3 regions of the Enterobacter sp. ECC_219_Taxon_10 genome follow, and region 2 is predicted to be linked to each of the others. Evidence: predicted binding sites of a transcription regulator. Region 2 holds the regulator's gene; each other region holds the start of a gene.
What was found. The regulator PhoB, encoded in region 2, activates phosphate uptake and scavenging genes when phosphate is short. The targets are predictions, from matches to a motif close to CTGTCATAAAACTGNCNNAT.
Positions count from the first base shown of each region.

Region 1: the regulator PhoB is predicted to act here: its motif matches at 1,375-1,394, upstream of AC4ICF_RS02975 (esterase-like activity of phytase family protein).
Region 3: the regulator PhoB is predicted to act here: its motif matches at 1,275-1,294, upstream of pstS (phosphate ABC transporter substrate-binding protein PstS).

Region 1 is NZ_CM178005.1:636,189-638,458, forward strand. It holds gene AC4ICF_RS02960 (NAD-dependent succinate-semialdehyde dehydrogenase) at 1-117, shown strand, start outside; gene AC4ICF_RS02965 (hypothetical protein) at 163-483, opposite strand; gene AC4ICF_RS02970 (YfaZ family outer membrane protein) at 483-1,028, opposite strand; gene AC4ICF_RS02975 (esterase-like activity of phytase family protein) at 1,440-2,270, shown strand, end outside.
Region 2 is NZ_CM178005.1:1,062,053-1,064,322, reverse strand. It holds gene phoR (phosphate regulon sensor histidine kinase PhoR) at 1-1,081, opposite strand, end outside; gene phoB (phosphate response regulator transcription factor PhoB) at 1,103-1,792, opposite strand; gene sbcD (exonuclease subunit SbcD) at 1,980-2,270, shown strand, end outside.
Region 3 is NZ_CM178005.1:4,916,581-4,918,850, reverse strand. It holds gene pstC (phosphate ABC transporter permease PstC) at 1-17, opposite strand, end outside; gene pstS (phosphate ABC transporter substrate-binding protein PstS) at 146-1,186, opposite strand; gene glmS (glutamine--fructose-6-phosphate transaminase (isomerizing)) at 1,465-2,270, opposite strand, start outside.

The DNA.
Region 1 (2,270 bases), 430 kb from region 2:
GATACCGCGCCAGAGCTGCCGTTCGGCGGCGTGAAGCGCTCCGGCTACGGGCGCGAGCTGTCGGATCTGGGTATCAAAGAGTTTGTGAACCAGAAGCTGGTGGTGGTGCGTAAGTAAGAGGTAATAAAAAACCTGCCAGCCGGCAGGTTTTTTTTAAAGGGATTATTGCACTTCGATCTTGTCCCAGCCGCTTTTAAACATGCAGCTGTCGACTAACGTATCCCGGCGATATTCATTCGCGTCTTCTACCGTGTAGCTCGTGGAAATATCCTTTTTCTTGTTCTTTTTGTCCGTTTTTTCCGAGCTCGAACCGGTCACTACGTTATCCGGGGGCAGATCGATCAGGGCCTGTGCTTCGCATTCCGTGAGCTTTTTATTCATCTCAGTATCGCTGACGCCCGGTTTTACCCATTTGTACTGGACGCACCCGGTGAGCATCAGCGTGAGGCTCAAAACGCAAAGCGCGGTGATGCGGTGTTTCATCAGAAGCTGACTCCACCGCCGACATATGCGCCGTCAATCAGGGTGTGGTTTGGACGACCATCTTTGCCGTCAACGCTCACGTGGCGGTAGCCCACTTTCAGCGTAACCGGTTTGATTGGGGTCCAGCTTACGCCGCCGTTGGCTTCCACGTAATTTTTCACGCTGTTGTTCAGGCCTTCTGGTGCCGCATAGCCTTCACCGTACACGTGGATGCTGTCGGTCAGCGCAACGTTTACGCCGCCGCCAATCGGGAAAGCAACGCCGTTATCGCCTTTTTTCGGGCCGATGTAGATGGCTTTTGCGCCCGCGTTCAGCATCACCGGGCCCACTTCCAGGTTGTAACCTGCGCCCACGCCGCCAGTCTGGGTACCGTCGTCGGTGTTTTTCAGCCAGTTACTTTCGAGATAAACACCGGATGAGGATTTCCCCATTTCCAGATTGAGGTTGGTAAAGTTTTTACCCTGTTCAATGCTGCCGCCCATTGCCAGTGCGGAACCTGATACGGCAGCCAGAGCAGAAAGGAGAAGGATATTCATTTTTTTCATGTTTCGTGCCTCATCATCAAATTAATCTGGGGGCACCTTAACAAGCGATGTTTATGACTGCAAATGTGATGCAAATCGACTTTTAATGCTGGTATTGTTAATTTTTTTATCTTTATTTGTAACGCCAAGGTTGGGTTGTTGGTGTGTCAACGCACAAATTTCAGGCGTTGAGGAACAGTTTAATTTTGTGACTAAACGAAATCTGAACGAGCCGGGGATAGTAATTTGAGATGAATTAATTGGGATTCTAATAATTTCCAATTCCATTTCTAAAATCACATAAAAAAAACAATTTTTTACAACTTTGTGGTCAATATTCGTTCAGATGCCCGGCCACGTTTTCGTTCTATGTCATTTTTCTGACACGTTTGTTCATTACGTTGTGGGCTTCACTTTCTGGATACTAACAATATGAAAAGAAGAATTATTCCTGTGCTTATCGGTTGTGCGCTCTCTTTCTCTGGCCTGGCGGCGCAGCCCACGGCGGAGCGCTATGTCGTCAGCTTCCCTGACGGCTCACACGTAAAATACAGCGGCGCGTTTGCCGACGCGTTTCCGAATGGACTCCCGGTGGGGATTGGTTCTGGCCTTCTGTTTACGGGCAAGCAGGGCGATGCCCTTACCTTCGCGACCGTGACCGATCGCGGTCCCAACGCCGATGCGCCCAAAATGGGCAAAAACGAAGCCAAAATTTTTGTCACACCGGATTTCGCGCCGCTACTGATGACTATCCGCGTTCAGAACGGCAAAGCTGAGGCAACGGATGCCCGCCCGCTGCATGATGATAAAGGCGAGATTAACGGCCTGCCGCTGCAAAGCGGCGTGATTGGCTCCACCAATGAAGTGGCATTCAGCGATACCCTCAAAATTCTGAAGGGTGACAACCGCGGGCTGGACACGGAAGGCATCACCCCGGACGGCAAAGGCGGCTTCTGGCTGTGCGACGAGTACGGCCCGTTCCTGATTAACGTCGACAGCAAAGGGAAAATTCTGGCGATCCACGGGCCGCAGGCTGCGGAAGGGGAAAAATCCATCGCAGGTGGTCTGCCAAACGTTATCAAATGGCGCCAGCCGAACCGTGGCTTTGAAGGCCTGACCCGGATGCCGGACGGGCGTATTATCGCCGCCGTGCAAAGCACGCTGGATATCGACGGTAAGAGCAAAAAGCAGGCATTGTTTACGCGTCTGGTCAGCTTCGACCCGGCGACCGGGAAAACGGCGATGTACGGCTACCCCATCGAC
Region 2 (2,270 bases):
TCCCCGGCCCGTTATCCTCCACGCTAAACTCGGCGCCTGTCGGCGTATGCTGCCAGCGCACCACGATATCCGTCCCTTCCGGCGTATGGTTTACCGCGTTGTACACCAGGTTGGAGATGGCGCTACGCAGTTCATCTTCGCTGCCCAGCACCTTCAGCGTGTTGTCGACCTCAAAGGTCAACTGATGTTTTTTATGGCTTAACGTCTGCGCTTCACGCTCCACGACGCGCAGCATCATTGGCACATCTATGGTGTCATTCAGCGCAAGCGACGGCGCCGCTTCAATCTTCGAGAGCGTCAGCAGCTGTTTCACCAGCCCTTCCATCCGGTGCGTTTGCTCGCGCATCGTGTGTAGCGCTTTTTCACGCGGCGCGCCTTCCAGGGTTTGCTCCTGCATCATCTCCAGGTAGCCCTGCAGCACGGTCAACGGGGTGCGTAGCTCGTGGCTCACATTGGCGAAGAAGTTACGACGCGCCCCTTCCAGCTGGTGCATCTGGGTAACGTCGCGCGCCACCATCAGCCACTGGCGATCGCTGTAGGGCATAACGCGGATTTCCAGATGGCGACCGTTATTCAGCTTCAGATTGTGTGGACGGGTAAAATCACGCTTTTTCAGATACAGCGTGAACTCGGGATAACGCAGAAGATTGAGGATGTTCTGACCATTATCGTCCGGCCAGCGCAGGCCCAGCAGCTGTTGCGCAAGGCCGTTACACCAGAAGATTGTCCCTTCTTCGGTTGTCAGGATCACCGCATCCGGCAGCGACTCTGCACCGCTGCGAAAGCGTTTGATCAGGCTTCCCAGCTCGCGACGGCGCTTTTTATTACGCATCTGCATCTGGTGCAGACCGTACAGCAGCGGCTCCCAGCTGCCGCTTCCCGGCGGCGGCGTCATGCTGCGGTCAACCCACAGCCACCATGAGAGACGCAGCAGGTTCCAGAAATGCCAGACTAACAGCCCGGTGACCGCCGCCAGCAGAAACCACGGCAGATGCCCAAGAAAGGCCCCCAGAATAAGGGCCGGAATACAGCATAAGATCAGTTCAAAGACGAGCCTTTTCCATGACAGACGTTCCAGCACGCGTCACACTCCTGTCATTGTTCAGAAACGGGTCGAGAAACGATAACCCGTGCCGCGGACCGTCTGTACCATGCGATCGTGGCCGCTCAGTTCCAGCGCTTTTCGCAGGCGGCGGATATGTACGTCAACCGTCCGGTCTTCGACATACACGTTAGTTCCCCAGACGTTATTCAGCAACTGCTCGCGGCTGTAAACGCGTTCCGGATGGGTCATAAAGAAGTGCAGGAGTTTAAATTCGGTAGGCCCCATGTCGAGGGGGTTTTCGCCGGTCATCACGCGGTGTGAGGTGGGGTCAAGGCTGAGGCCCTGCATTTCGATCACCTCTTCCACCGCCATCGGCGAAATCCGGCGCATGACGGCCTTAATGCGCGCTACCAGCTCTTTCGGGGAGAAAGGCTTGGTAATGTAATCGTCCGCGCCGGTCTCCAGACCGCGCACGCGATCCTCTTCCTCTCCGCGCGCCGTGAGCATCACAACCGGAATATCGCGGGTCAGCGCTTCACGCTTCAGGTGTTTGATAAACTGCAGTCCGGAGCCGCCGGGCAACATCCAGTCAAGCAGAATCAGATCGGGCCAGGGTTCATTCAGCTGGTTCACCGCGCTGTCATAATCTTCCGCTTCAACCGGCTGGAAGCCATTTTGTTCGAGCACGAAGCACACCATTTCACGAATTGGAGCTTCATCTTCTACGACCAGAATACGTCTCGCCATACTTTGCCCTGTCTTATCTTATTTAAGTTACAAGTTTGTAATGCGGCGCCATTATGCGTCAGTTTTATGACAGATTTATGAAAAACAGTACCACTACAAATGGCAAACTGTTGTTTTATTACAGCGGTTATTTTCCTCTCCCTGACAGTTTATAATCGCCCGCATCGTTTTTCGCCACGGATCTCCTATGCGCATACTTCACACCTCGGACTGGCATCTGGGTCAAAATTTTTACAGCAAAAGCCGTGCGGCTGAACATGAAGCGTTCCTGAACTGGCTGCTGGAAACGGCCCGGACGCACGAGGTGGACGCGATTATCGTGGCGGGTGACATCTTTGATACCGGCTCGCCCCCCAGCTATGCGCGTGAGCTGTACAACCGCTTCGTTGTCAACCTGCAGCAGACCGGCTGTCATCTGGTGATTGTCGCCGGCAACCATGATTCCGTCGCGACGCTCAATGAATCCCGCGACATCCTG
Region 3 (2,270 bases), 1.1 Mb from region 2:
GGCTTGGTTGCAGCCATAAATTACTCTTCTTTATGAAACGTCTTACGAATATGCCCGGTGGCGCTGGCGCTTACCGGGCCTACAGGATGAACCGTAGGGCGGGTAAGCGTGAGCGCCACCCGCCATCTTCGTCAAAAATATCTTGTTAGTACAGCGCTTTACCGCTGCTGTCTTTCACGTTGGTTTTCCATGCAGCACGGACCTGCTCAACCACGCTGTCCGGCAGGCTGGCGTAATCCAGATCGTTAGCCTGCTTGCCGCCGTTTTTGTATGCCCAGTCGAAGAACTTCAGCACCTCAGCGCCCTGCTCAGGTTTCTTCTGCTCTTTGTGAACCAGGATGAAGGTCGTGGAGGTGATTGGCCACGCGCCTTCGCCTTTCTGGTTAGTCAGATCCTGCGCAAAGGATTTGCTCCAGTCAGCGCCTTTCGCGGCGTTAGCGAAGTTCTCTTCGGTCGGGCTTACCGGTTTGCCGTCAGCAGAAACCAGTTTGGTGTAAGCCAGGTTGTTCTGCTTAGCGTAGGCGTACTCTACGTAGCCGATAGAGCCAGGCAGACGCTGTACGAACGCGGCGATACCGTCGTTACCTTTTCCGCCCAGACCGGTTGGCCAGTTAACGGTAGAGCCGGAACCGACTTTAGATTTCCACTCTTCGTTCACTTTCGCCAGGTAGCTTGTGAAGACGAAAGAGGTACCGGAACCATCCGCGCGGCGAACCACGGCGATATTCTGCGAAGGCAGCTTCAGGCCTGGGTTGAGTTTAACGATCGCTTCGTCATCCCATTTTTTAATTTTACCCAGGTAGATATCGCCCAGGGTTTTGCCGTCCAGCACCAGCTCGCCTGATTTCAGGCCAGGGATGTTAACGGCCAGCACAACACCACCGATCACGGTTGGGAACTGGAACAGGCCTTCCTGATTCAGTTTCTCGTCAGACAGCGGAGCGTCTGATGCGCCGAAATCAACGGTATTCGCGGTAATTTGTTTTACGCCACCGGAGGAGCCGATACCCTGATAGTTAACCTTATTACCGGTTTCCTTCTGGTAGGTATCCGCCCATTTGGCATACACCGGCGCAGGGAAGGTTGCACCAGCGCCAGTCAGGCTTGCCGCTGCAAAAGCAGAGAAAGCGCTCAGAGATAAGGTCGCGGCGACAACAGTTGCGACAGTGGTACGCATAACTTTCATAATGTCTCCTGCAAGGATTTCGTAAATCATTGTTTAAGTGGCTACGATGAGCAAAATAGGACAAACAGGTGACAGATAAATGTACGAATTATGACAGTTTTATGACAATGAAAATTTCACTTAAAGAAAAAGAAAACTATATATATTTATCAATGATTTAAGTTGAAACATGACAGCAGGGTTTCAGTAATATTTTCTTTATGTGACACTGAAAAAATAGCTGAAAATGACAGATTGTCATTAAAAAAGGCTCCACCTGATGGTGGAGCCTGGAAGGATTATTCTACGGTAACGGATTTCGCCAGGTTACGCGGCTGGTCAACGTCGGTGCCTTTGATCAGCGCCACGTGATAGGCCAGCAGCTGCAGCGGAACGGTGTAGAAGATCGGTGCAATCACCTCTTCCACGTGCGGCATCTCAATGATGTGCATGTTGTCGTTGCTGACAAAACCGGCATCTTTGTCGGCGAAGACGTACAGAACGCCGCCGCGGGCGCGAACTTCTTCGATGTTAGACTTCAGTTTTTCCAGCAGTTCGTTGTTCGGTGCCACAACGATGACCGGCATATCTGCGTCAATCAGCGCCAGCGGGCCGTGTTTCAGCTCGCCTGCCGCGTAGGCTTCTGCGTGGATGTAGGAGATCTCTTTCAGCTTCAGCGCGCCTTCCAGCGCAATTGGATACTGATCGCCACGCCCCAGGAACAGAGCGTGATGTTTGTCAGAGAAATCTTCCGCCAGCGCTTCAATGCGTTTGTCCTGAGACAGCATCTGCTCAATACGGCTCGGCAGCGCCTGCAGGCCGTGAACAATGTCATGCTCAACGGAAGCATCTTCGCCTTTCAGACGCGCCAGCTTCGCCACCAGCATCAGCAGAACGGTCAGCTGAGTGGTAAACGCTTTGGTGGAAGCTACGCCGATTTCGGTGCCCGCTTTCGTCATCAGCGCCAGATCGGATTCACGCACCAGGGATGAGCCTGGGACGTTACAGATGGCCAGCGAGCCCAGGTAACCCAGTTCTTTAGACAGACGCAGCGCCGCCAGCGTATCCGCCGTTTCGCCGGACTGAGAAAGTGTGATCATCAGGC